4 regions of the Pseudomonas sp. LBUM1674 genome follow, and region 4 is predicted to be linked to each of the others. Evidence: predicted binding sites of a transcription regulator. Region 4 holds the regulator's gene; each other region holds the start of a gene.

Region 1 (7,138 bases), 830 kb from region 4:
TTACCAAGATGCACGGCCTGGGCAATGACTTCATGGTCCTCGACCTGGTCAGCCAGCACGCGCATATTTTGCCCAAGCACGCAAAGCAATGGGGTGACCGGCACACCGGAATCGGTTTCGACCAGTTGCTGATCGTCGAAGCGCCGAGCAATCCGGACGTGGATTTCCGTTATCGGATTTTCAACGCCGATGGTTCCGAAGTGGAACAGTGTGGCAACGGTGCGCGCTGTTTCGCCCGCTTTGTGCTCGACAAGCGCCTGACCGCGAAACGGCAGATCCGCGTCGAAACCAAAAGTGGCATCATCGAGCTGGATATCCGCAGCGACGGGCAGATCGGGGTCAACATGGGCCCACCGCGCCTGGTGCCGTCCGAGATTCCGTTCGACGCAACGGAACAGGCCCTGAGTTATCGGGTTGATGTCGAGGGTACTGCGATCGAACTGGCCGCCGTGTCCATGGGCAACCCCCATGCAGTGCTGCGGGTCAGCGACATCAACAACGCACCGGTGCATGAACTGGGGCCGAAAATCGAACACCATCCGCGCTTTCCTTCGCGGGTCAATGTCGGTTTTCTCCAGGTCATCGACCGCAATCGTGCGCAGCTGCGCGTCTGGGAACGCGGGGCCGGGGAAACCCAGGCTTGCGGAACCGGCGCCTGTGCTGCCGCAGTGGCCGCGATCAGCCAGGGGTGGATGGATTCGCCTCTATTGATCGACCTGCCCGGCGGGCGCCTGTCCATTGAATGGGCCGGTCCTGGCGAACCGGTGATGATGACCGGCCCGGCAGTGCGCGTTTATGAAGGACAAGTGCGTCTTTGAGAGAGTCAAATCCATGAAAGATAAGCCTAAGGTTCCCGCCCTACAGCCCGACGAATCCCCTTCCGAAAGCCTTGAGGCGGCGGCGATTGCCGCGTACCTGGAGGCTCATCCGGATTTTTTCGTCGAACACGAAGAACTGCTCCCGGCCTTGCGCATTCCCCACCAGCGCGGCGACACCGTATCGCTGGTGGAACGCCAGATGACCATCCTGCGCGACCGCAACATCGAGTTGCGTCATCGCCTCTCGCACTTGATGGATGTCGCCCGCGACAATGACCGTCTCTTCGACAAGACCCGCCGCCTGATTCTCGCGCTGATGGACGCCACCAGCCTGGAAGACGTGGTGATCAGCGTCGAAGACAGCCTGCGCCAGGACTTCCAGGTGCCCTTTGTCAGCTTGATCCTGCTGGGCGACAACCCGATGCCGGTAGGCCGCTGGGTGACCCATGCCGATGCACAGACGGCCATTGGCGGCCTGCTCTCGGAAGACAAGAGCGTCAGCGGTAGCCTGCGTGAGCACGAACTGGACTTCCTGTTCGGCGAAGAACAACGCAAGCAGATCGGCTCCACTGCGGTCGTCGCCATCAGCCATCAAGGCATCCATGGCGTCCTGGCCATCGCCAGTCGCGACCCGCAGCACTACAAGAGTTCGGTCGGCACGCTGTTCCTGAGCTACATCGCCGAAGTCATGGGCCGCGTGCTGCCACGGGTCAACAGCTCCCTGCGCACGGTACGCTGATCGTGGAACGGCAACTGGACGCTTACTGCGAACACTTGCGCAGTGAGCGACAGGTGTCGCCCCATACACTGTACGCCTACCGTCGCGACCTCGACAAAGTGCTTGGCTGGTGCGTCAAACAGAACATCGATAGTTGGGCCGCTCTGGATATCCAGCGCCTGCGCAGCCTGATCGCGCGCCTGCATTCCCAGGGCCAGTCGTCGCGCAGCCTGGCGCGGCTGCTCTCGGCCGTACGCGGGCTGTATCACTATCTGAACCGCGAAGGTCTTTGCGACCACGATCCGGCCAACGGCCTGGCGCCGCCCAAGGGCGAACGCCGCCTGCCGAAAACGCTCGATACCGACCGCGCGCTGCAATTGCTTGAAGGCGCGGTGGAAGATGACTTTCTGGCGCGTCGTGACCAGGCGATTCTGGAGTTGTTCTATTCCTCGGGTTTGCGCCTTTCGGAGCTGACCGGGCTCAATCTCGACCAGCTGGATCTGGCCGACGGGATGGTCCAGGTGCTCGGCAAGGGCAGCAAGACGCGGCTATTGCCCGTCGGCAGGAAAGCACGCGAAGCACTGGAACAGTGGCTGCCATTGCGAGCCATGACCAATCCGGCGGACGACGCCGTGTTTGTCAGCCAGCAAGGTCGCCGCCTCGGCCCTCGGGCGATTCAGGTACGGGTCAAGGCCGCTGGCGAGCGCGAGCTGGGCCAGAACCTGCATCCGCACATGCTGCGACACTCTTTCGCCAGCCACCTGCTCGAATCGTCGCAGGACTTGCGTGCCGTGCAGGAATTGCTCGGCCACTCGGACATCAAGACCACCCAGATCTACACCCACCTGGACTTCCAGCACCTGGCGACGGTCTACGACAGCGCCCATCCACGGGCCAAACGCATTAAAGGCGATGATTCATGACCATCCAATTGATCACCTTCGACCTCGACGACACCCTGTGGGACACCGCCCCGGTGATCGTCAGCGCCGAAGCCGTATTGCGTGAATGGCTGATCGAGCACGCCCCCAATCTGGGCGCCCTGCCGGTGGAGCATTTGTGGACTATTCGTGAACGGATTCTGAGCAGCGAACCGAGCCTCAAGCACCGCATCAGCGCCCTGCGTCGGCGTGTGCTGTTCCACGCGCTGGAAGAAGCCGGCTACGACCACGGCCAGGCTTCGGACCTGGCCGACAAGAGCTTTGAAGTGTTTTTGCATGCGCGGCACCAGATCGAAGTGTTCCCTGAAGTCGAACCGACACTCGAGACCTTGGCCAAGCACTACGCCTTGGGCGTGGTCACCAATGGCAACGCCGATGTGCGCCGATTAGGGCTGGCGGATTACTTCAAGTTTGCCCTGTGCGCTGAAGACATTGGCATCGCCAAGCCCGATGCGCGACTGTTTCATGAGGCGTTGCAGCGTGGCGGGGCAACGGCGCAGACCGCGGTGCACATCGGTGATCATCCGGGTGATGACATTGCAGGTGCCCAGCAGGCAGGGTTGCGGGCGATCTGGTTCAACCCGGCGGGCAAAGCCTGGGAAGCGGATCGTTTGCCGGACGCGGAGATTCGCAGCCTGAGCGATTTGCCGGCGTTGCTGGCCCGCTGGAATGCGCAACACTGATCCTGAATTTACACACCCCCCCTGTGGGAGCGAGCTTGCTCGCGATGAGGCCGTAACATTCACAATTGATGTTGACTGACACACCGCCATCGCGAGCAAGCTCGCTCCCACAGGCATCCCCGCCAGGCTCCTGATTTCTCGGCTCCCATGAAAAAGCCCGCAGCGACGGCGGGCTTTTTCAGCAAGCACGGGCAGAGGCTCAGATAGGCCGGCTACCGTACTTGTTGTCAGGCTTCTTGGGAGGATCGGCGACCACATTGGCCTCCACTTCCTGCACCTTGCCGCCGCGCGCAAGAAACTCTTCCATGGCCTTGGCCAGGGCATCGCGCTCCTTGTTCTTGGCTTCGACGCTCGGCAGTTCATCGACCGACACCGCAGCCTTGGCCTTGCCTTTGGCAGTCGGAACGGGCGTATCACCGCCGTCGTCTTCAGCGACGTCTTCCGCCACCGCTTCAAGGCCTTCTTCGGTTTCGTCGTCGTCGCCTACTTCGAGGTCGTCGTTTTCCAGATCATCGTCGCTCATGTTCTACCTCATGACTTGCGAAAAGCAGATTAGTTATAGCCCAGCTTTGCCGTCTGTCGACGGTTGCCGGAAAAAATTCAACCGCCATTGGGGACCAACGGCTTTGCCTCTTCACCGTGCAGGGTGGCGAGGACTTTACGAGCACCACCCTGATCACGGTGCTCGCCCAGATAAACGCCTTGCCAGGTCCCCAGCGCCAATCGGCCTGCCTGAATCGGCAAACTGAGCTGACAGCCAAGCACGCTGGCCTTGAAGTGCGCCGGAAGGTCGTCCAGGCCTTCGTCGTTATGCTCATAGCCGTCCGTTCCTTGTGGGATCAGACGATTGAAAAATCGTTCGAAGTCGCGACGTACCGCCGGATCGGCGTTCTCGTTGATGGTCAACGACGCCGAGGTATGCTGTAGCCACAAATGCAACAGACCGACCCGACATGCCTTGATTTCAGGCAGGCCGGCGAGTAACTCGTCCGTTACCAGATGAAAGCCCCGGGGCCTCGCCCGCAAGGTAATCAGAGTCTGTTGCCACATACAGTTCTCCGCACGTTCGGGGCGCATTCTAGCGCGCTCTGGGAAAAAACAAAGGCCCTAATATTCCTTCAATCATGTAAGCCATTGGCCGCACAAAAACACGCTGCGTAAACGCCACGAAACCTGTACGAAAAAACCTTTCAGCTGCTCCTTCACTGACAAACTCCAGACAAAAAAATGCCCGGCAAGCCGGGCAAATTTTTAGGCGCGTTCTTACAAGTTGTAGCCGCGCTCGTTGTGAAGTGCCAGGTCGATGCCGACGGCCTCTTCTTCTTCGGTGATACGCAGACCCATGACGGCGTCCAGCACCTTGAGGATGATGAAGGTGACGATCGCGGTGTAGATCACGGTGAAACCCACGCCCTTGAGCTGGATCCAGACCTGCGCACCGATATCGGTGACGGTGCCGAAACCACCCAGGGCCGGAGCGGCGAATACACCGGTCAGGATCGCGCCGAGGATACCGCCGATACCGTGCACGCCGAAGGCGTCCAGGGAATCGTCATAGCCAAGTTTGCGTTTCAGGGTGGTGGCGCAGAAGAAGCACACCACGCCCGCTGCCAGACCGATCACCAGCGCGCCCATCGGGCCCACGGTGCCTGCGGCAGGCGTGATGGCGACCAGACCCGCTACCACACCCGAGGCGATACCCAGTGCGCTTGGTTTGCCGTGGGTGACCCACTCGGCGAACATCCAGCCCAGTGCGGCAGCGGCGGTGGCGATCTGGGTGACCAGCATCGCCATACCGGCAGTGCCGTTGGCCGCTGCGGCGGAGCCGGCGTTGAAACCGAACCAGCCGACCCACAGCATTGCAGCGCCCATCAGCGTGTAGCCGAGGTTATGCGGTGCCATCGGGGTAGTCGGGAAGCCTTTGCGCTTGCCCAGTACCAGGCAGCAGATCAGGCCGGCCACACCGGCATTGATGTGCACCACGGTGCCGCCAGCGAAGTCGAGCACGCCCCAGTCCCACATCAGGCCGCCGTTACCGGACCAGACCATGTGCGCGATCGGTGCATACACCAAGGTGAACCAGATGCCCATGAAGATCAGCATGGCGGAGAACTTCATCCGCTCGGCAAAGGCACCGACGATCAGCGCCGGGGTGATGATGGCGAAGGTCATCTGGAAGGTGATGAACACCGCCTCAGGAAACAGCGCCGCGGGACCGGTCAGGCTCGATGGCGTGACACCGGCGAGGAAAGCCTTGCCCATGCCGCCGAAGAAGGAGTTGAAGTTGACGACGCCCTGCTCCATGCCGGTGGTGTCGAACGCGATGCTGTAGCCATAAATGACCCACAGGATGCTGATCAGACCGGTAATGGCGAAGCACTGCATCATCACGGAAAGAATGTTTTTCGACCGAACCATGCCGCCGTAGAACAGCGCGAGGCCGGGAATAGTCATGAACAGCACAAGGGCTGTCGAGGTCAGCATCCAGGCAGTGTCACCCGAATTGAGGACTGGGGCCGCCACTTCGTCTGCCGCCATGACCAGGCTGGGCATTACGAGGGACAACAGGGCTCCTAGCCCTGCGAATTTACGCAGAGTCATATTGTTTTCTCCTGGGGCGTGGGGTGTAGCGGCTTAGATTGCGTCGGTATCGGTTTCGCCGGTACGGATGCGAATCGCCTGTTCCAGATTGACCACGAAGATCTTGCCGTCACCGATCTTGCCGGTGTTGGCAGCCTTGGTTATCGCCTCGATAACCCGATCCAGATCCTTGTCGTCAATGGCGACATCGATTTTCACCTTGGGCAGAAAATCGACCACGTATTCCGCGCCGCGATACAGCTCGGTGTGACCCTTCTGCCGACCGAAGCCTTTGACTTCAGTAACGGTAATGCCCTGCACGCCGATCTCGGACAGCGACTCGCGTACGTCGTCCAGCTTGAACGGCTTGATGATGGCAGTGACTAGCTTCATGAAAACTCTCTCCCGAATTGGTGGACTTGCCCCAGGAAAACAAACCCGACTCAAGTCTAAGCGCAGTGCCTGGCTTTGTAACGCATCGTCGGCCTTACCCGCCCGTCCGACGCCAGCTAACCGCTCCTGACGAAACTCCCCGTTCCGCTTGGCGCACTGCATTCGTCACAGCGACTGCATCAGTGCATGGGTCACTACCGCCTAAGCAGAAAGCTTGCCATCTCCACAAAATCCCCTGAATTCAATGGCTTGATCGCAACCAACTGACCCTGCGCCAGAATGGCCCGACGATTACGCACAACAACAGTGCGATGCCGTCCGTCCGCATGCGCGAAAAGCGTGCATCCCTGCAGTCCGGATTGACTATAGACACTGCGTGATACACTGCTCGCCATTGTTTCCAGGACCTTTCCCATGCTCGCGCCCAAAGACTTCCTCGACGCCCTGAGCGGCACCGCCTCCCGCCTCTTCAGCGGCGACAACCCACTGCCGAAAAGCGAAATCGAAAGCCAGTTCAAGGCTTTGTTGCAGAGCGGCTTCAGCAAACTGGATCTGGTGAGCCGGGAAGAGTTTGATAGCCAGATGGTCGTGCTGGCACGAACCCGGGCACGGCTGGAGAGTCTTGAAGCGAAAGTGGCCGAGCTGGAAGCGAAGCTCAATCCGCCAACCGAGTAACACCGCAATCCCTGTGGGAGCGGGCTTGCCCGCGAATAGGGGCACCTCGGTCTTCCGCCACCCCACACTGGCTAGACCACCCCTGTAGGAGCTGCCGAAGGTTCGGGCCGCGTTCGGACGATCTTTTGATCTTCAGCCCCGCAAACATCTCAGCAACGTCCTACAAACATCACCACCGCCGTCCGATTGCGCCGCAAAGCCCCGGTTCCTAAGCTCACCCAATGCTGAATGTTCAGCACTGGGTTTGGCGACCCGGAAGCTTAAGGCGTACGACGACCATCGACTCGAGTCATGGCGGTTGTGCGTGGGAGACTTTCGGGTCTGCCGGGT
Region 2 (7,138 bases), 2.3 Mb from region 4:
GACGGCCGGCAAGCGCTGGATTACCTGCGCAAGTTGGTCGAGGAGGGCAAGAAGCCGGATGAAGAGTTCCTGATGATGATTTCCGACATCGAGATGCCGGAAATGGACGGGTACACCCTGACGGCCGAGATCCGCAACGACCCGCGCATGCAAAAGCTGCATATCATCCTGCATACTTCGTTGTCGGGTGTATTCAACGAGGCGATGGTCAAGAAAGTCGGTGCCGATGACTTCCTTGCAAAATTCCGCCCCGATGACCTGGCATCCCGGGTAGTCGACCGGATCAAAGCAGCAGACATCAGCTAGGGGCCTTCTGCCCCTGGCAGTCAACACGATTTAAGAGGCGGTATCTTTGTCTACGGGTAATTTGGATTTCGAACAGTTCCGGGTCTTCCTGGAAAAAGCCTGTGGCATTTTGCTCGGTGAAAACAAGCAGTACCTGGTCGCGAGCCGTCTCAACAAACTGATGGAACAGCAGGGCATCAAGTCCCTGGGTGAGCTGGTCCAGCGCATCCAGACCCAGCCGCGCAGCGGTTTGCGCGAGAGGGTGGTGGATGCCATGACCACCAATGAAACCCTGTGGTTTCGTGACACCTATCCGTTTGAAGTGTTGAAGAACAAGGCGTTGCCCGAAGCGATCAAGGCCGCCCCTGGCCAGCGTCTGCGGATCTGGTCGGCGGCGTGCTCGTCGGGCCAGGAGCCGTATTCGCTGTCGATGTCGATCGATGAGTTCGAGCGGGTCAACATGGGCCAGTTGAAGATGGGGGTGCAGATCGTTGCCACCGACCTGTCCGGCACCATGCTGGCCAACTGCAAGAGCGGCGAGTACGACAGCCTGGCCATCGGCCGCGGCCTGTCACCCGAGCGCCTGCAGCGTTATTTCGACCCCAAGGGGCCGGGGCGCTGGGCCATCAAGGCACCGATCAAGAGCCGGGTGGAGTTCCGCTCGTTCAACCTGCTGGACAGCTACGCGGCGCTCGGCAAGTTCGACATCGTGTTCTGCCGCAACGTGCTGATCTACTTCTCCGCCGAGGTGAAGAAAGACATCCTGTTGCGTATTCATGGCACGTTAAAGCGCGGCGGTTATCTGTTCCTCGGCGCTTCCGAGGCGCTGAACGGTTTGCCGGATCATTACCAGATGGTTCAGTGCAGTCCGGGGATTATTTACCAGGCGAAGTGATGCAAAGCGCCAGGCATAAAAACGGGAGTCCTTAAGGACTCCCTTTTTTTATGCCTGGCGCTTTTGCATCACGTAGGAGCTGCCGCAGGCTGCGATCTTTTGATCTTGTTTTTTAAGATCAAGGTCAAAAGATCGCAGCCTGCGGCAGCTCCTACAGGGGGAGGTGTGCAATCCAGGAAAGCGGCAGAAAAGCGGCAGACAGCGGAACCCGGTTGCCGCTTTTCTGGCATCGCCGGCTTGCCCCTGCCCGCAAAGCCCCGGTTTACGGGCTTTTTTGGGTTGGCACGACGCTTGCTTTTGCAAAAGTCATCCTACGAAAAATCAGGTCACCCGAAGGTTTCCCGACATGAGCATCAGCTTCGATAAAGCGCTCGGTATCCACGAACAAGCCCTGGGCTTTCGCGCCAAGCGCGCCGAAGTCCTGGCCAACAACATCGCCAACGCCGACACCCCGAACTACAAGGCTCGGGACCTGGATTTCTCGGCAGTGCTCGCCGAGCAGAGCGAGAAGACCAAGGGCGGTCATTTCGCCTTGAATATGACCAACAACCGCCATATCGAAGCCGAAGGCCTGGGTAATGGCGATGAGTCGCTGCTGTATCGCACGCCGATGCAAGCGTCGATCGACCAGAACACCGTGGACGCTCAGCTTGAGCAATCGGCCTACGCTGAAAACTCGGTCAACTTCCAGGCCAGCTTCACCCTGCTCAACAGCAAATTCAAAGGGTTGATCTCAGCCCTTCGTGGAGAATGATTCATGTCCCTCGCCAGCGTTTTCAACATTGCCGGTAGCGGCATGAGTGCCCAGACCACTCGCTTGAACACCGTCGCCAGTAACATCGCCAACGCCGAGACCGTCTCGTCGAGCATCGACCAGACGTACCGCGCGCGTCACCCGGTGTTCGCCACCATGTTCCAGGGCGCCCAGAGTGGCGGCAGCGATTCGCTGTTCCAGAACCAGGACGCCGCCGGCCAGGGTGTGCAAGTGCTGGGCGTGGTCGAAGACCAGAGCGATCTGGACGCACGGTACGAGCCGAACCATCCAGCGGCTGACGCCAAGGGCTACGTCTATTACCCCAACGTCAATGTGGTGGAAGAAATGGCCGACATGATTTCCGCGAGCCGTTCGTTCCAGACCAACGCCGAAATGATGAACACCGCCAAGACCATGATGCAGAAGGTCCTGACCCTGGGTCAGTGATAAGGGACGACTCAGATGAGTGTGATTGATACCACCAGTGGCTTGAACCTCAACGACATCCTGGCCAACTCCTCGATCAAGACCAATACCAGTACCGACGGCCTGGCGTCGGCAACGGACAGCGCCACCGGCAAAAAAGCCCTGGGCAAGGATGCATTCCTGCAGTTGCTGGTCACCCAGCTGAAAAACCAGAACCCCCTGGAGCCGCAGGACAACGGCGAGTTCGTCGCCCAATTGGCGCAGTTCAGCAGCCTGGAGGGGATTACCACGCTTAACGACACGGTGACGGGCATTGCCGGCAACTACAACTCGTCTCAGGCATTGCAGGCTTCGTCACTGGTGGGGCGTTCGGTCATCGCGCCGGGCGACAAAGCCGTGGTCGACACGTCGAAGAGTATGACCGGCACGGTGGTGATCCCGGATTCAGTGGCCGGTGCCACCTTGAAAATCACCGACAAGGACGGCAAGGCCGTTCGCACCATCGACCTGGGCAGTCAGTCGGCCGGCAATGCCAGCTTCATCTGGGACGGCAAGGACGATGCAGGCAAAACGGTTGAGTCGGGTACTTACACCTTCGCCGCTGCGACCACCATCGATGATCAAGCCGTGGCGCTGATCACCTATCTGCCGGCGACCGTCAACAGCGTGACCATCAGCCAGACCGGCGGTGAGTTGATGCTCAACCTGGCCGGGCTGGGCAGCATTGCCCTGTCCAAAGTACAAACCATTGGTATGTAGAGCCGACTAACACGGCATAAAGGAGTGGAGTATGTCTTTCAATATCGGCCTTAGCGGTCTCTATGCAGCCAACAAACAACTGGACGTGACCGGCAACAACATCGCCAACGTCGCGACCACCGGTTTCAAATCGTCCCGTGCCGAATTCCAGGACGTTTACTCGGCAAGCAAGCTGGGCACCGGTAGCAAGGCCGTTGGTAGCGGGGTGCGCCTGGCTAACGTTGCCCAGCAGTTCACCCAGGGCGACATCAACAACACCGGTAACGTGCTGGACATGGGCATCAACGGCTCCGGCTTCTTCGTACTGAATAACAGCGGTTCGCTGTCCTACACCCGTGCCGGTACGTTCAAGGTCGACAAGGAAGGTTACGTCACCAACACCGACGGCTCTTCGCGTCTGCAGGGCTACGGTGTGGATGCCAATGGCAAGATTCAGAGCGGTGTGTTGACCGACCTGCGCATCGACACGTCCAACCTGGCACCGAAGTCCACCAGCACCGTTTCGTCGACGATCAACCTGAACTCCACGGCGGACGTGATCGATCAGTCGATTGCCGCCAACAAGTTCGATCCGTCCAAGCAGGCCACCTTCACCAAGCAGTTCAGCACCCCGGTTTTCGACAGCCAGGGTAACCAGCACGTCATGGATCAATACATGGTCAAGACGGGCCCTAATACCTGGGACACCTACACCCTGATCGATGGCCGCAACCCGGATGGCACCGACCCTGCTGCCGTTGCTATTCCTGAAACCCCTGCTACCCCTACTACTCCAGTCATCCCTGGTACCCCCGCCACCCCTGCGATCCCTTCGACCATGACGTTCGATTCGAGCGGCAAGCTGACTCAGGTGAGCACTCCGGCACCGGTCACCATTCCGCCAACTGTCCCGACTCCCGCGCCGACCATCAGCAGCGATCTGAAGATCATGAACTGGACTCCGGGCACTGTGACCGCCGGCGTCTGGAAGGCCAACGGCGCCGCGGCCAACCCGGAGGGCTTGACCATCTCCATGGGCAACACCACCCAGTTCAACGCCGATACCGCGCGTTCGATTCCTGCGCAGGACGGTTACGCCACCGGCCAGATCACCAGCCTGACCATCGACGGTAGCGGGGTGTTGCTGGCCAACTTCAGCAACTACCAAACCAAGGCTATCGGTCAGATCTCGCTCGCCAGCTTCACCAACGAACAAGGTTTGCAGCCTATTGGTGGCTCCAGCTGGAAAGAATCCTATGCGTCGGGCATTCCCGGCTTTGATTCGCCGCAAAGCGGTACCCTGGGGATGATCGAATCCAACGCCCTGGAAGAGTCCAACGTCAACCTGACCAACGAACTGGTCGACTTGATCAAGGGTCAGAGCAACTACCAGGCGAATGCCAAGACCATCTCCACCCAGAGCACCATCATGCAGACCATCATTCAGATGGCGTGATGTTGGTGGGCTGATTGCTTTACAAGGAGCCCCTCGCAAGAGGGGCTTTTTTTATCACCGGGATTTTTGTCAGGAACAATTTTTGACGATGGGGGCGGCCCGGATACCGTTTCCTTGAGGCAAAAGAAAACCCCCGAGAAGCCAGAGGCTCATCGGGGGTTTCAGGTAAATGCCTTTCGGCGTCTACCGGCTCAGCTTATTGACAAGCTTCGCAATCCGGCTCGTCGATGGCGCAAGCCTTTGGCACTGGAGCAGGGCCGGCAGGCGCTGCCAGGACCGAATCTTCACCGTGGTTGCCGCCGCTGGAAACAGCGTTCAGCTTGCCGGTGTTGATGGTCGACTTCTCGGTGCTGGTTGCGGCCAGGGCACGGAGGTAGTAGGTGGTTTTCAGGCCACGGTACCAGGCCATGCGGTAGGTCACGTCCAGCTTCTTGCCCGATGCGCCAGCGATGTACAGGTTCAGCGACTGAGCCTGGTCGATCCACTTCTGACGACGGCTGGCCGCGTCAACGATCCACTTGGTGTCCACTTCGAAGGCAGTCGCGTAGAGCGCTTTGAGTTCTTGCGGGATGCGCTCGATCTGCTGCACCGAACCGTCGTAGTACTTCAGGTCGTTGATCATGACCGAGTCCCACAGACCGCGAGCCTTCAGGTCGCGAACCAGGTACGGGTTGATCACGGTGAATTCGCCCGACAGGTTCGATTTCACATACAGGTTCTGGTAGGTCGGTTCGATCGACTGCGAGACGCCAGTGATGTTGGCGATGGTCGCGGTCGGTGCGATGGCCATGATGTTGGAGTTGCGAATGCCTTTCTGAACGCGGGCACGAACTGGCGCCCAGTCCAGGGATTCATTCAGGTCGACATCGATGTACTGCTGGCCACGTTGTTCGATCAGGATTTGTTGCGAATCCAGCGGCAGGATGCCTTTGGACCACAGCGAACCCTGGAACGTCTCGTAGGCGCCGCGCTCGTCGGCCAAGTCGCAGGACGCCTGGATCGCGTAGTAGCTGACCGCTTCCATCGACTTGTCGGCGAACTCGACGGCAGCATCGGAACCGTAAGGAATGTGCTGCAGGTACAAAGCGTCCTGGAAGCCCATGATGCCCAGACCGACCGGACGGTGCTTGAAGTTGGAGTTCTTCGCTTGCGGCACCGAGTAGTAGTTGATGTCGATCACGTTATCGAGCATGCGCACGGCGGTGTTCACGGTGCGTTCCAGCTTGGCGGTGTCCAGCTTGCCGTTGACGATGTGGTTCGGCAGGTTGATCGAGCCCAGGTTGCAAACGGCGATTTCGTCCTTGTTGGTGTTCAAGGTGATCTCGGTGCACAGGTTCGAGCTGTGAACCACGCCGACGTGCTGCTGCGGGCTGCGCAGGTTGCACGGGTCTTTGAAAGTCAGCCATGGGTGGCCGGTTTCAAACAGCATGGACAGCATTTTGCGCCACAGGTCTTTGGCCTGGATGGTCTTGAACAGCTTGACCTTGCCCGGGTACTCGGTCAGGGCTTCGTAGTACTCGTAACGCTCTTCGAAGGCCTTGCCAGTCAGGTCGTGCAGGTCTGGAACTTCGGACGGCGAGAACAGGGTCCACTTGCCGTCATCGAAGACGCGCTTCATGAACAGGTCAGGGATCCAGTTGGCGGTGTTCATGTCGTGGGTACGACGACGATCATCACCGGTGTTCTTGCGCAGTTCGATGAACTCTTCGATGTCCATGTGCCAGGTTTCCAGGTAGGCACAGACAGCGCCTTTGCGCTTGCCACCCTGGTTAACGGCAACGGCGGTGTCGTTCACCACTTTCAGGAACGGCACAACGCCCTGGGATTTGCCGTTGGTGCCCTTGATGTACGAGCCCAATGCACGAACCGGCGTCCAGTCGTTGCCCAGGCCACCGGCGAATTTCGACAGCATGGCGTTGTCATGGATCGCGTGGTAGATGCCCGACAGGTCATCCGGCACGGTGGTCAGGTAGCAGCTCGACAGCTGTGGACGCAGGGTGCCGGCGTTGAACAGGGTCGGGGTCGAGGACATGTAGTCGAAGGACGACAACAGGTTGTAGAACTCGATCGCACGGTCTTCTTTGTTCTTCTCTTCGATCGCCAGGCCCATGGCCACGCGCATGAAGAAGATTTGCGGCAGTTCGAAACGGATACCGTCCTTGTGGATGAAGTAACGGTCGTACAGGGTTTGCAGGCCCAGGTACGTGAACTGCTGATCGCGCTCGTGGTTGATCGCCTTGCCGAGTTTTTCCAGGTCGAAGGTGGCCAGGACCGGGTTCAGCAATTCGAATTGGATACCCTTGGCGATGTACGCAGGCAGGGCCTTGGCGTACAGGTCGACCATTTCGTGGTGGGTCGCGCTTTCGGCCACTTCCAGGAAGTTCAGGCCTTCGGCACGCAGGGTGTCCATCAGCAGGCGAGCGGTCACGAACGAGTAGTTCGGTTCGCGTTCAACCAGCGTACGGGCGGTCATCACCAGGGCGGTGTTGACGTCGGTCAGGGCCACGCCGTCGTACAGGTTCTTCAGGGTTTCGCGCTGGATCAGGTCGCCGTCGACTTCTGCAAGGCCTTCGCACGCTTCGGT
Region 3 (7,138 bases), 1.1 Mb from region 4:
GGTGTTGGTGGCAATGACCGCATCCATCCCCGTTTCGATCAACGCTTGCGCGACCTGCGCGGTTTCTTCATCGGTCATGTCCGGAGCGATCTTGATTGCCAGCGGCACATGTTTGCCGTGGCGCAGCGCCAGTTCCGCGCGACGGGTGGCCAGGTCGGCCAGCAGTTGCTTGAGCGAGTCGCCGAACTGCAGGCTGCGCAAGCCCGGTGTGTTCGGCGAGCTGACGTTGACCGTCACGTAGCTGGCGTGGGCGTAGACCTTGTCCAGGCAGATCAGATAGTCGTCGACCGCACGCTCGACCGGCGTATCGAAGTTCTTGCCGATATTGATCCCCAGCACGCCTTTGTACTTGGCCGCTGCCACGCGAGCCAACAAATGATCGACGCCGAGGTTGTTGAAACCCATGCGGTTGATGATCGCCTCGGCTTCCGGCAGACGGAAAATCCGTGGCTTCGGGTTGCCCGGTTGCGGACGCGGGGTAATGGTGCCGATTTCGACAAAGCCGAAACCCAGTTGGGCAAAACCGTCGATGGCCGCGCCATTCTTGTCCAGGCCGGCTGCCAGACCCACCGGATTCGGGAAGTCCAGGCCCATGACGGTCACCGGCATTTTCGCCGGCGCCTTGCACAGCAAGCCGTTGAGGCCCAAACGCCCGCCCGCGCCGATCAGGTCCAGGGACAGATCGTGGGAGGTTTCCGGGGAAAGTTGGAACAACAGCTGACGGGCCAGGTTGTACATGGGCGGCTTTGACTCGATTGGCGGCGAAATGAGGCGGCGATTATAGCCGGGCATCGGGGGTGCAGGCGAGGCACGCAGCAAAAACAGCCGGCGATGGCATATGCCTTGCACCGTCACTGGCATCAGCACCCATGCCAACGGCGGGATGGGTCGAAAGACAAAGGCGTCGTCACCTGGCCTTGCTCTGGCAAGCAGCCGGTACGGCGCTTTTTTATGGAAGGTGTTTACCCATGATTGAAAATCCAGCCTCCCCCCTGGCCTGGGTCCACGGCAGCGATGCCCCGGAAAAGACCGAAATCAACCTCGGCTTCATGGCCCTGAGCGACTGCGCTTCGGTGGTGGTCGCGGCCACCCAGGGTTTCGCCCAGCCCTATGGCCTGACCCTGAACCTCAAACGCCAGTCGTCGTGGGCCAATCTGCGGGACAAACTGGTCAGCGGTGAACTCGACGCCGCTCACAGCCTGTACGGCTTGATGTATGCGGTTCACTTAGGGATAGGCGGAGTGGCTGCGACCGACATGGCCGTGTTGATGGGCCTGAACCAGAACGGCCAGAGCATCAACCTGTCCCATGGCTTGCAGGCCCTGGGCGTGACCAGTCCTGAAGCACTGGAGCGGCATGTGCACCAAAGTCGCCCAAAACTCACCTTTGCCCAGACGTTTCCAACCGGCACCCACGCCATGTGGCTGTATTACTGGCTGGCCAGCCAGGGCATCCATCCGTTGCACGACGTCGACAGCGTAGTGGTGCCGCCGCCGCAAATGGTCGCGCACCTGCAAGCGGGGCGCATCGACGGTTTTTGCGTCGGCGAACCCTGGTCCGCCAGTGCGGTGAAACAGAATCTCGGTTTTACCCTGGCGACGACCCAGACAATCTGGCCCGATCACCCGGAAAAAGTCCTCGGCTGCACCCGCACCTTCGTCGAGCAATACCCCAACACCGCACGGGCGCTGGTGATGGCGATTCTGGAGGCCAGCCGCTTCATCGAAGCCAGCACCGAGAATCGCCGCAGCACCGCCCAATTGCTCGGCGCATCGCAATACCTGGACGCGCCACTCGACTGCATCGAACCGCGTTTGCTCGGCGACTATGCCGATGGCCTCGGCAATCGCTGGCAAGACCCGCACGCACTGCGCTTGCACGGCGCTGGCGAGGTCAACTTGCCTTACTTGTCCGATGGCATGTGGTTCATGACCCAGTTCCGCCGCTGGGGTTTGTTGCGCGACGATCCGGACTACCTCGCAGTGGCGCGTCAGGTGCAGCAACTAGACTTGTACCGAGAGGCCGCCACCGCAGTCGGTGTCGCCGCCGGGAGTGAGCCGATGCGCAGCAGCCAGTTGATCGACGGCAAGGTCTGGGACGGCTCGGACCCTGCCGGCTATGCCCGCAGTTTCAAGCTGCATGCCATGAGCGACACCTCACCGCTTTTCGCCAGTCGCTGACAGGAGACTGCAAATATGTTGCGAATCCTGCTGATCAACGACACCGCGAAGAAAGTCGGTCGCCTGAAAGCGGCCCTGACGGAAGCCGGGTTCGAGGTAATAGACGAATCCGGCCTGACCATCGACCTGCCTGCGCGCGTCGAAACGGTGCGTCCGGACGTGATCCTGATCGATACCGAGTCACCGAGCCGCGATGTCATGGAGCAAGTGGTGCTGGTGAGCCGCGACCAACCGCGGCCGATCGTGATGTTTACCGACGAGCATGACCCTGACGTGATGCGCCAGGCGATCAAGTCCGGGGTCAGTGCCTACATCGTCGAAGGCATTCACGCACAACGCTTGCAGCCGATTCTCGACGTGGCCATGGCGCGCTTTGAAAGTGACCAGGCCCTGCGTGCGCAACTGCAGGCCCGGGACCAGCAACTGGCCGAGCGCAAGCGTATTGAGCTGGCCAAGGGGCTGCTGATGAAGATGAAGGATTGCAACGAGGAACAGGCCTACACCCTGATGCGCCGCCAGGCCATGAGTCGCCAGCAGAAACTGATTCAGGTGGCGGAGCAGATCATTGCCATGAGCGAGTTGCTTGGCTGAAGTCCTATGGCGCCTGTCAATGATCGTTCCCACGCAGAGCGTGGGAACGATCTGCGTGAAAGTGGCACAGATCTCGCTAGGTAATCACTACAGGTAACCAACGGCGGTTGCCCCACCTACGACAAAGACGTCGCTCACCCCATTCGCTCCTGGCGAATCGGGTGGCGGCGTTTTTTTGTTTTGGCCCCACAACCCGGGGCCGGTGGTGCGGCCGAATGCGGCGCCCCACTTGCAAGCTCATGACTCCTTCTCGAGACGACTAACAGCTGAGGTGCGCGATGAATTCAAGCTTCTGGAAATCCGGCCATACCCCGACCCTGTTCGCGGCCTTCCTCTATTTCGACCTGAGCTTCATGGTCTGGTACCTGCTCGGCCCGTTGGCAGTGCAGATCGCCACCGACCTGCAACTGACCACCCAACAACGCGGGCTGGTGGTCGCCACGCCTATCCTGGCCGGGGCTGTCCTGCGTTTTGTGATGGGCCTGCTGGCTGACCGCCTGTCGCCCAAGACCGCCGGGCTGATCGGCCAGGTGATCGTCATCTGCGCCCTGTTCGTCGCCTGGAAACACGGGATTCACAGTTATGAGCAAGCGCTGCTGTTGGGGCTGTTCCTCGGCATGGCCGGCGCGTCCTTCGCCGTTGCGCTGCCGCTGGCCTCGCAGTGGTACCCGCCGCAGCATCAAGGCAAAGCCATGGGCATCGCTGGCGCTGGTAACTCTGGCACTGTGCTCGCAGCCCTGATCGCCCCGGTCCTGGCCGCTTCGTTTGGCTGGAGCAACGTGTTCGGCTTCGCCCTGATCCCGTTGATCCTGACTATCATCACCTTTGCCTGGCTGGCCAAGAACGCCCCTGAACGGCCGAAAGCCAAATCCGTTTCCGACTACTTCAAGGCCTTGGGCGACCGCGACAGCTGGTGGTTCATGTTCTTCTACAGCGTAACTTTCGGCGGCTTCATCGGCCTGGCCAGCGCCCTGCCCGGCTACTTCAACGACCAATACGGCCTGAGCCCGGTAACCGCCGGTTATTACACCGCAGCCTGTGTGTTCGGTGGCAGCCTGATGCGTCCGTTGGGCGGCGCCCTGGCCGACCGTTTCGGCGGGATTCGCACACTGCTGGTGATGTACACCGTGGCCGCGACCTGCATTGCGGCGGTGGGTTTCAATCTGCCGAGTTCCTACGCAGCCTTGGCGCTTTTCGTCTGCACCATGCTTGGTCTGGGGGCGGGCAACGGCGCGGTATTCCAGTTGGTTCCGCAGCGCTTCCGTCGTGAGATCGGCGTGATGACCGGTTTGATCGGCATGGCCGGTGGTATCGGTGGCTTCGCGCTGGCGGCTGGGATGGGCGCGATCAAGCAAAGCACCGGCAGCTATCAGCTGGCGCTGTGGTTGTTCGCCAGCCTCGGAGTCCTTGCCTGGTTCGGCCTGCACGGGGTGAAACGTCGCTGGAGAACCACCTGGGGTTCGGCTGCCGTCACCGCTGCACGGGTGTGAGGGCTGAATGAGCCTGCAATTGAGTTTTGCCGAAGCGAGCGCCATCGGCCCTCGCGAGGAGAACCAGGACGCCCTGCGCCTGGTCACTCCGACCCCGGCGCTGGCGGCGAGCAAGGGTTATCTGTTCGCCATCGCCGACGGCGTCAGCCAGTGCGCCGATGGTGGCCTGGCCGCCCGCTCGACCTTGCAGGCCCTGGCGCTGGACTACTACGCCACCCCGGAAACCTGGGGTGTCGCCCAGGCACTGGATCGCCTGTTGCTGGCACAAAATCGCTGGTTGCAGGCCAACGGTGGTGGGCAGCCCTTGCTCACCACGGTCAGCGCCTTGGTCATGCGTGGCAGGCGCTTCACCCTGGCCCATGTCGGCGATTGTCGGGTTTATCGCTGGCACGCCAACGCTTTGCAACGGGTCAGCGAGGATCATGTCTGGGACCAACCGGGCATGCAGCATGTGCTCAAACGGGCGCTGGGGCTGGATCAGCACCTGGTGCTGGATTTTCTCGACGGCGAATTGCGCGTCAACGAGAGCTTTGTGCTGCTCAGTGATGGAATCTGGGCCGTGCTGGGCGATACCGCTATTGCGGCGATCCTGCGCGATCAACCCGATCTGGACAGCGCCGCGCAGACCCTGGTCAACGCCGCGCATCTGGCTGGCAGCCAGGACAATGCCAGCGCCTTGCTGGTGCGGGTTGATGCCTTGGGTGAAACCAGCATCGGCGACGCATTGATTCATTTGCAGCAATGGCCGCTGCCGCCCGTGCTGAAACCGGGCCAGACCTTCGAGGGCTGGCAGGTCGAAGGGATACTCGGTCAGAGCCAGCAATCGCTGCTCTATCGGGTTCGCGACGGGCAACAACAGCCCTGGCTATTGAAAACCTTGCCCGGCGCGCTACGCGATGACCACCTGGCCGGACAAGCGTTGCTGTCGGAGGAATGGTTTCTCAAGCGCGTAGCCGGACGGCATTTCCCTGAAGTCCACGCCGCCAGCCAGCGTCAGCATTTGTACTACGTGATGCGTGAATATTCGGGGTCGACCCTGGCGCAACTGCAGGAGAAAGTCGGACCGCTGCCCTTGGCCCAATGGCTGGATCTGGCCGAACGCCTGCTGCGGGCGGTGGGGATGCTGCACCGACGTCAGATTCTCCATCGCGATATCAAACCGGAGAACCTGCTGCTGGGGAACGACAGTGAGTTGCGTCTGCTGGACTTCGGCCTCGCCTACTGTCCCGGCCTGTCCGAAGATCAGCCCTCTACCCTGCCCGGAACGCCCAGCTACATCGCGCCGGAAGCTTTTGGCGGGGGTACGCCGACGCCGCAACAGGATCTGTATGCGGTCGGCGTGACCTTGTATTTCCTGCTCACCGGACACTATCCCTACGGCGAAATCGAAGCGTTCCAGCGACCGCGATTTGGCGTGCCGGTCAGTGCCAGCCGCTACCGACCCGACCTGCCGGAATGGATCGCACAAAGCCTGGAGCGCGCCGTTGCGGCAGATCCGGACCAGCGGTTTGAAACGGCGGAAGAATGGTTGCTGGTATTGGAACAGGGGGAGCGGCGCAGCTTGAGCGTGCGGCCCAGACCCTTGCTGGAGCGCGAGCCGCTGAAGGTCTGGCGGACGTTGGCGCTGGTGTCGTTGGTGGTGAATCTGGTGTTGTTGGTTTTGGTGTTTCGTGGGTAGAAGATCAAAAGATCGCAGCCTCGTTTCACTCGACAGCTCCTACAGGCGCAACGAGGCTGCGATCTTTTGATCTTCTGCCTTAATACCGGGCACCTCGCATCAAATCGGTGCATCAAAATACCCCTTCACCGACGCAACACCCCTGAAACCACTGCTTTGTACCACTTGGCACAACCACTGCATTACCTCTCTCAACTGACATAAAGCCCAGCCTTCAACGACGAAGGGTGCGCTGCCCGAGAGAACGGGACAAGGACAAAGGCGTCCTCGCCAGGCAACTGGCGGGATGCCTTTTTTTGTGTGCGCAAAATTTGTCGAGCAAGACCTGAAAGCCCTGATGAGGCGGGTCCGAGCTCCCCGGAGAACCTGATGAAAAAACTAAAACTGGTGATGATCGGCAACGGCATGGCCGGGGTTCGTACCCTGGAAGAACTGCTCAAGCTGAGCAACGAGTTGTACGACATCACGGTCTTCGGCGCCGAACCCCATACCAACTACAACCGCATCCTGCTGTCGCCGGTACTGGCCGGCGAACAGACGTTCGAAGAGATCGTGCTCAACGACCTGGACTGGTACCTGGACAACAACATCAAGCTGCTGCTCAACCGCAAAGTGGTGGAGATCGACCGGGTCAAACGCCGGGTCATTGCCGAAGACGGCAGCGAGGCCGAATACGATCGCCTGCTGATCGCCACCGGCTCGACCCCGTTTATCCTGCCGATTCCCGGCAACACCTTGCAGGGCGTGATCGGCTACCGCGACATTGCCGACACCCAGGCGATGATCGACACCGCAAGGACCCACAAACACGCCGTGGTCATCGGCGGCGGCTTGCTCGGCCTGGAAGCGGCAAACGGCCTGATGCTGCGCGGCATGCACGTCACCGTGGTGCACATCGGCGAATGGCTGCTGGAACGGCAACTGGACAAAACCAGCGGCGAACTGCTGCAAACCGCCCTTGAAGGTCGCGGCCTGCACTTCCGCCTGCGCGAACAGACCCAGGCCCTGCACGACGCCGGCAATGGCCGGGTCGGCTCGGTCGAGTTCAAGAACGGCGACATCATCCCCGCCGACCTGGTAGTGATGGCCGCCGGTATTCGCCCCAGCACCGAACTGGCGGAAAAAGCCGGCATCCCCTGCAACCGCGGGATTCTGGTCAATGACACGATGCAAACCTACGACCCTCGGGTCTACGCCAT
Region 4 (7,138 bases):
CGTCCAGGACAACCTGATACAAAGCTTCATTGCTCGGGGCGCTGCGCAGTTTTTGCCGCACCTCCTTGCGATCGAGCATGCTGGCGATCTGGCGCAGCAGCTCCAGGTGCGCATCGGTAGCCGCTTCCGGGACCAGCAGAACGAACAGCAAGTCAACCGGGGCGCCATCGATGGCGTCGAAATCAATGGGTGCGTCGAGGTGCATCAAGGCGCTGATGGGTGAGGTGCAGCCCTTCAGGCGACAGTGGGGAATGGCGATGCCGTTGCCAAAACCGGTCGAGCCGAGTTTTTCACGGGCAATCAACGCCTCGAAGACAGCTTGCATCTCCAGATCCGGCACTTCGCGATGGATGAGGTTGGCAATTTGTTCGAGGGCTTTCTTTTTACTGCCGCCCGGCACGTTCACGAGGGAACGGCCGGGGGTCAGGATGTTTTCAAGTCGGATCATGGGTTGGGAGTGTTAACGACCGGTCGCGCCCTGGAGGAGGCTCTGGGTCTTTTCCTTATGCTTTTTAAGTTGGCGATCCAGCTTGTCGGTGAGTGAGTCGATCGCCGCGTACATGTCGTCATGCTCGGCGTTGGCGACCACTTCACTGCCGGGAATATGCAGCGTGGCTTCGATTTTCTGCTTCAGCTTTTCGACCGTCATCGTGACCTGCACGTTGGTGATCTTGTCGAAATGCCTCTCCAATCGGTCGAGTTTTTCGCCGATGTAGGTGCGAAGAGGTTCGGTCACTTCCAGTTGGTGTCCACTGATGTTGACTTGCATACAGCTTCTCCTTCGTTGCCAGTGCATAAAGCGGCAGGCAGAAATGCCTGCCACTGGAACGCTGTGGCGTGGCTCTACATCAACCGCTTGCGTTCGCTCGAAGGCGCGATCCCGAGGGATTCGCGGTACTTGGCGACGGTGCGGCGAGCCACCTGAATGCCTTGTGCCTCCAGTAAACCAGCGATCTTGCTGTCACTCAACGGCTTTTTCTGATTTTCCGCTGCAACCAGTTTTTTGATGATCGCGCGGATCGCCGTGGACGAGCATTCACCGCCTTCGGAGGTGCTGACGTGACTGGAGAAAAAGTACTTGAGTTCATAGATGCCCCGAGGGGTGTGCATGAATTTCTGCGTGGTCACCCGGGAAATCGTCGACTCGTGCATGCCGACCGCTTCGGCGATGTCATGCAGCACCAGCGGTTTCATGGCTTCGTCGCCGTACTCCAGGAAGCCGCGCTGATGCTCGACGATCTGGGTGGCCACCTTCATCAGGGTTTCGTTGCGGCTCTGCAGGCTCTTGATGAACCAGCGGGCCTCTTGCAACTGATTGCGCATGAAGGTGTTGTCGGCACTGGTGTCGGCGCGGCGCACGAAGCCGGCGTACTGGGCGTTGACCCGCAGCCGAGGCACCGATTCCTGATTCAGCTCCACCAGCCAGCGCTCGTTGTCCTTGCGCACGATGACATCGGGGACGACGTATTCGGCTTCACTGGACTCGATCTGCGAGCCAGGCCGCGGGTTGAGGCTTTGCACCAGTTCGATCACCTGGCGCAGCTCATCTTCCTTGAGCTTCATGCGGCGCATCAGCTGGCTGTAGTCGCGGCTGCCCAGCAGGTCGATGTAATCGCTGACCAGGCGCTTGGCCTCGGCCAGCCAAGGGGTCTTGGCGGGCAACTGGCGCAATTGCAGCAACAGGCATTCGCCCAGGTTGCGGGCGCCGATGCCGGCGGGTTCGAATTGCTGGATGCGATGCAGGACGGCTTCTATTTCGTCGAGTTCGATGTCCAGTTCCGGATCGAAGGCTTCGAGAATTTCCTCGAGGGTTTCGTCCAGGTAACCCTGATTGTTGATGCAGTCGATCAGGGTCACGGCAATCAGGCGATCGGTGTCGGACATCGGTGCCAGGTTCAGTTGCCAGAGCAGATGGCTTTGCAGGCTTTCACCGGCCGATGTACGGGTGGTGAAGTCCCACTCGTCGTCATCGTTGCTCGGCAGGCTGCTGGCGCTGGTCTGGTAAACGTCCTCCCACGCGGTATCGACGGGCAGTTCGTTGGGAATGCGCTCGTTCCAGTCACCTTCCTCAAGGTTATCCACCGTCGGGGCGGTTTCCTGGTAGGAGGGTTCCGATACGTCGGCGTTGGGTAGCTGTTCGGCTTTGTCGGCCAAGGGGTCGGCGTTATCGAAGTCGTCGCCTTCTTCCTGGCGTTCGAGCATCGGATTGGACTCCAGGGCCTCCTGGATTTCCTGTTGCAGGTCCAGGGTCGACAATTGGAGCAGGCGGATGGCCTGTTGCAGCTGCGGTGTCATCGTCAGCTGCTGGCCCATTCTCAAGACTAGCGATGGTTTCATGGCAGGGGCTTAGCACCTTATTCGCCGGCGCACATGCGCCATCCACTACAGGGCGCCGGAGCGCCAAACATAAGCAAATTATATGCCCGAAACTTTAGCGTTTGCCTAGAGCGCTGTAACAATAAAAAAGTGTTGATTTTTTATCGAGACAAGCGCTGGAGCGACAGGCAGGACACACTTCAGCGTTTACAGGCGGAACTCATGGCCCAGATACACTTCCTTGACCAGTTCATTGGCCAGGATGGTGGCAGAGTCGCCTTCGGCGATCAGTTGGCCATCGTTGACAATGTAGGCGGTTTCGCAGATATCCAGGGTTTCGCGGACGTTGTGGTCCGTGATCAGCACACCAATGCCTTTGGCCTTGAGGTGATGGATGATCTGTTTGATGTCGCCCACCGAAATCGGGTCCACGCCGGCAAAAGGTTCGTCAAGGAGGATGAATTTCGGGTTGGTGGCCAGTGCCCGGGCGATTTCCACGCGGCGGCGTTCACCGCCGGACAGGCTCATGCCGAGGTTGTCGCGGATGTGGTGGATGTGGAATTCCTGCAGCAGGCTTTCCAGTTCCTTGCGACGACCGGCCTTGTCGAGTTCCTTGCGGGTCTCGAGGATCGCCAGGATGTTATCGGCTACCGAGAGTTTGCGGAAGATCGACGCTTCCTGCGGAAGATAGCCGATACCGGCTTTCGCGCGACCGTGCATCGGCTGGTGGCTGACGTCCAGGTCGTCGATCAGTACGCGGCCCTGATCGGCCTGTACCAGGCCAACAATCATATAGAAACAGGTGGTTTTGCCGGCACCGTTAGGGCCAAGCAAGCCGACGATCTGACCGCTGTCGATGGACAGGCTGACGTCGCGCACGACCTGGCGGCTCTTGTAGCTCTTGGCCAGATGCTGAGCTTTCAGAGTTGCCATTACTGGGCCTTTTGCTCGTCGGATTTCTTTTTCGGCTGGATCACCATGTCGATGCGCGGGCGTTCTTCGGTGACTTTGGTGCCGGTGGCGCGGCCCGCGTTAGCCAGCTTTTTGACCGTGTCGTAAACGATTTTTTCGCCTTGGGTGACGTTGCCGTCCTTGTCGATGACTTTGGCGCGATCGATTAGTACCACGCGGTCTTGCGAAGCATGGTACTGGATAGTGACGCCGTAACCCTGAACCGGCTTGGAGTCGCCGGCCGTTTGCATCTGCTCGAAGTAGGCCAGGTTGCCCACCGAGGTCACCACGTCGACGTCGCCGGAAGCGGTGCGGGTGATGGTCACGGTGTTGCCGGTGACCTTCATCGTGCCCTGGGTGATGATCACATCGCCTTTGTAGGTGGCGATGCCTTGCTTGTCGTCCAGTTGGGCGTCGTCGGCCTGAATGCGGATAGGCTGGTTTCTATCGTCCGGCAGAGCCCAGGCGCTCACGCTTCCCAGTGCTGCGCCCAGACTGAGCAAAATAGGGAGGGTTTTAACGAGCCTCATACTGTCCTCTTACGTTCGATAGCAGGTGTATCCTGCTTTCTTTCAAATACGCTTTCATGCCCGTGCCGGTCGACACGCCACCAGCGCCGTCGATTCTAACGGGTTGCTCGGTCTGCGCATATTGCTGCTGCGGGAACACGGTCATGCGACTGCTGGTGATAATGGTCGTGCGTTTTTTTTCGTCGGTTCGGGCGATACGTACCGAGTCGATCAGTTCGACTTCGGTTCCGCCGGAATTGACTTCGCCGCGTTCGCTCTGCACATGCCACGGAAACTCGGTGCCGCGGAACATGTTCAAGTCCGGTTTGCTGACCAGCGTCACGTCACTGGCCTTGAGGTGTTCGACCTTGTCGGACGTCATGTCGTACTGCAATTTGCCATCTGGCAGGTACTGCACGCTATGGGTGTTGGTCGCGTACCAGTCGATCCTGGTTTCATCGACCTTGACGACCGGCTTGTCGAGGAAACGCTCCGGACTGATGTTCCAGTAGCCGACCGCCGCGAAAATGGCTGCGATGCACCCGAACACCAGGAATTTGCGAATCTTTTTGCTCAGCATAGTGGGCTCACAGGTACGCGGCATTGGCCGCATCGAGGCGGTCCTGGGCGCGCAGGATCAATTCGCAGAATTCGCGAGCGGCACCTTCGCCACCACGGGCCTGGGTGATGCCGTGGGCGTGTTCACGCACGAAGCTGGCGGCACTGGCCACCGCCATGCCCAGGCCGACGCGGCGAATGACCGGCAGGTCCGGCAAGTCGTCGCCGAGGTAGGCGACCTGTTCATAGCTTAGGTCGAGTTTGGCGAGAAGCTCGTCGAGCACCACCAGTTTGTCTTCGCGACCCTGGTACAGATGTGGAATGCCGAGGTTCTTCGCCCGTCGCTCGACCACCGGGGTCTTGCGCCCGCTGATGATGGCGGTCTGCACGCCGGCTGCCATCAGCATCTTGATGCCCTGGCCGTCGAGGGTGTTGAAGGTCTTGAATTCGCTGCCGTCTTCCAGGAAGTACAGGCGTCCGTCGGTCAGTACGCCGTCGACGTCGAATACCGCCAGCTTGATGTTCTTGCCGCGTTCCAGCAGATCGGTCGTCATTACATTACTCCTGCACGCAGCAGATCGGACAGGTTGAAGGCGCCGATCGGACGGTCCTCCTTGTCCACCACCACCAGTGCGTTGATTCGATGGTCTTCCATGATTTTCAGGGCTTCGGCGGCCAGCATTTCAGCGCGAGCCGTCTTGCCATGAACGGTCATGACCTGGTCGATGGTGGCGTGATGGATGTCGATGGCGCGGTCCAGGGTGCGGCGCAAATCGCCGTCGGTGAAGATCCCGGCGAGTTTACCATCGGCTTCCAGGATCACCGTCATGCCCAGGCCTTTGCGGGTCATTTCCATCAGCGCGTCCTTGAGCAGGGTGCCGCGCTGGACCTGCGGCAATTCCTGCCCGGCGTGCATGACGTTTTCCACTTTCAGCAGCAGGCGTCGGCCAAGGGCGCCGCCGGGGTGGGAAAAGGCGAAATCTTCAGCGGTAAACCCACGGGCTTCGAGCAGCGCAACGGCCAGGGCGTCGCCCATGACCAGGGCCGCGGTGGTCGACGACGTCGGTGCCAGGTTCAACGGGCAGGCTTCGTGTTCGACGTGCACGTTGAGGTTGACCTCGGCAGCCTTGGCCAGCGGCGAGTCGGGGTTGCCGGTCATGCTGATCAGCTGGATGCCCAGGCGCTTGATCAGTGGCAGCAGGGTCACGATTTCATTGGTCGAACCGGAGTTCGACAATGCCAGGATGATGTCATCGCGGGTGATCATGCCCATGTCGCCGTGGCTGGCTTCGGCCGGGTGCACGAAAAAAGCCGTGGTGCCGGTGCTGGCCAGGGTGGCGGCAATCTTGTTGCCGATGTGCCCTGATTTGCCCATGCCGACCACGACCACGCGGCCCTTGCTGGCCAGAATCATCTCGCAAGCGCGTACGAAATCCGCGTCGATACGGGGCAACAAGCCTGTGACGGCTTCCAGTTCGAGGCGGATGGTGCGTTGTGCAGACTGAATCAGGTCGCTGGATTGGCTCATGTCGGAAATCGTATAGCCTGATGAAAAGGCGGCGATTATAACGGTAATGATCGAAACCCTCACGCAAGTTCGTCGCGCTTTGTCACTCCCTGTTACTTAATCCCTCCAAATACACGCTTTTGCCCTGCCATGTTGCCGAACATGAGCCGGCGTGGGCCTTGGGCGCTTGGCCTTTGCAGTGATATAGTTCGCCGCCAGTTCGGCCCTGCCCGGGGAGGTATGTGCTTTCGCAAGAAAGTCAGGCGTCCGAGTGAGAGGCTGCATCGCAAGGAGTTTAGATGAGTGCCGATAACGCCTACGCGGTCGAGCTGAAGGGACTGACCTTCAAGCGCGGTGCGCGCAGCATTTTCAATAACGTCGATATCCGTATACCACGCGGCAAGGTCACCGGCATCATGGGGCCTTCCGGGTGTGGCAAGACCACGCTGCTACGGCTGATGGGCGCCCAATTGCGCCCGACCAAGGGTGAAGTCTGGGTCAATGGCCAGAACCTGCCGAAGCTGTCGCGCAGCGACCTGTTCGACGCTCGCAAGCACATGGGCGTGCTGTTTCAGAGCGGCGCGCTGTTCACCGATCTCGACGTGTTCGAGAACGTCGCCTTTCCGCTACGGGTTCATACCGAGCTTCCGGAAGAAATGATCCGGGACATCGTCCTGCTCAAATTGCAGGCCGTGGGCTTGCGTGGCGCCATCGACCTGATGCCTGACGAACTGTCCGGCGGCATGAAGCGCCGCGTCGCGCTGGCCCGGGCGATTGCCCTCGATCCGCAGATCCTCATGTACGACGAGCCCTTTGTCGGTCAGGACCCGATCGCCATGGGCGTGCTGGTGCGCCTGATCCGCCTGCTCAACGATGCGCTGGGCATCACCAGTATCGTGGTCTCCCACGACCTGGCCGAGACCGCGAGCATCGCCGATTACATCTATGTCGTCGGCGAAGGCCAGGTGTTGGGGCAGGGTACTCCCGAGGAGCTGATGAACTCGCAGGAACCACGCATCCGTCAATTCATGACAGGCGAGCCCGACGGTCCGGTCGCCTATCACTTTCCAGCGACGGATTACCGCGCAGATCTTCTGGGGAAGCGTTGATGCGCAAGATTTCACTAATAGAACGGGTGCGCCGGTTCGGTCACTCTGGCATTGACGTGCTGGGGGTGTTCGGCCGTTCAGCAATATTCCTGTTTCATGCCTTGCTTGGCCGTGGCGGCATTGGCGGCGGTTTTGGCTTGCTGATCAAGCAACTGCATTCGGTCGGCGTGATGTCCCTGGTGATCATC

Evidence for each region. The regulator sigma-54, encoded in region 4, starts transcription at its own class of promoters, with help from an activator protein. The targets are predictions, from matches to a motif close to ANTGGCATNNANNTTGCTNT.
Region 1: the regulator sigma-54 is predicted to act here: its motif matches at 6,336-6,355, upstream of glnK (P-II family nitrogen regulator).
Region 2: the regulator sigma-54 is predicted to act here: its motif matches at 1,459-1,478, upstream of flgB (flagellar basal body rod protein FlgB).
Region 3: the regulator sigma-54 is predicted to act here: its motif matches at 831-850, upstream of ACA067_RS23000 (CmpA/NrtA family ABC transporter substrate-binding protein).

The regions. Positions count from the first base shown of each region.
Region 1 covers NZ_CP166779.1:6,914,607-6,921,744, forward strand. Annotated here, with positions in the region: gene dapF (diaminopimelate epimerase) at 1-818, shown strand, start outside; gene ACA067_RS31790 (DUF484 family protein) at 832-1,557, shown strand; gene xerC (tyrosine recombinase XerC) at 1,560-2,459, shown strand; gene ACA067_RS31800 (HAD family hydrolase) at 2,456-3,160, shown strand; gene sutA (dormancy-specific transcriptional regulator SutA) at 3,360-3,683, opposite strand; gene ACA067_RS31810 (secondary thiamine-phosphate synthase enzyme YjbQ) at 3,761-4,210, opposite strand; gene ACA067_RS31815 (ammonium transporter) at 4,424-5,761, opposite strand; gene glnK (P-II family nitrogen regulator) at 5,795-6,133, opposite strand; gene ACA067_RS31825 (accessory factor UbiK family protein) at 6,548-6,808, shown strand.
Region 2 covers NZ_CP166779.1:1,339,613-1,346,750, forward strand. Annotated here, with positions in the region: gene ACA067_RS06195 (chemotaxis protein CheV) at 1-306, shown strand, start outside; gene cheR (protein-glutamate O-methyltransferase CheR) at 353-1,180, shown strand; gene flgB (flagellar basal body rod protein FlgB) at 1,527-1,934, shown strand; gene flgC (flagellar basal body rod protein FlgC) at 1,938-2,381, shown strand; gene flgD (flagellar hook assembly protein FlgD) at 2,397-3,119, shown strand; gene flgE (flagellar hook protein FlgE) at 3,151-4,554, shown strand; gene ACA067_RS06225 (ribonucleoside-diphosphate reductase subunit alpha) at 4,751-7,138, opposite strand, start outside.
Region 3 covers NZ_CP166779.1:5,032,544-5,039,681, forward strand. Annotated here, with positions in the region: gene ACA067_RS22995 (quinone-dependent dihydroorotate dehydrogenase) at 1-738, opposite strand, end outside; gene ACA067_RS23000 (CmpA/NrtA family ABC transporter substrate-binding protein) at 969-2,180, shown strand; gene ACA067_RS23005 (ANTAR domain-containing response regulator) at 2,196-2,771, shown strand; gene ACA067_RS23010 (nitrate/nitrite transporter) at 3,050-4,261, shown strand; gene ACA067_RS23015 (bifunctional protein-serine/threonine kinase/phosphatase) at 4,269-5,939, shown strand; gene nirB (nitrite reductase large subunit NirB) at 6,309-7,138, shown strand, end outside.
Region 4 covers NZ_CP166779.1:6,085,261-6,092,398, reverse strand. Annotated here, with positions in the region: gene ptsN (PTS IIA-like nitrogen regulatory protein PtsN) at 1-448, opposite strand, end outside; gene hpf (ribosome hibernation-promoting factor, HPF/YfiA family) at 461-769, opposite strand; gene ACA067_RS27970 (RNA polymerase factor sigma-54) at 844-2,337, opposite strand; gene lptB (LPS export ABC transporter ATP-binding protein) at 2,524-3,249, opposite strand; gene lptA (lipopolysaccharide transport periplasmic protein LptA) at 3,249-3,797, opposite strand; gene lptC (LPS export ABC transporter periplasmic protein LptC) at 3,784-4,356, opposite strand; gene ACA067_RS27950 (KdsC family phosphatase) at 4,364-4,888, opposite strand; gene ACA067_RS27945 (KpsF/GutQ family sugar-phosphate isomerase) at 4,888-5,862, opposite strand; gene ACA067_RS27940 (ATP-binding cassette domain-containing protein) at 6,141-6,950, shown strand; gene mlaE (lipid asymmetry maintenance ABC transporter permease subunit MlaE) at 6,950-7,138, shown strand, end outside.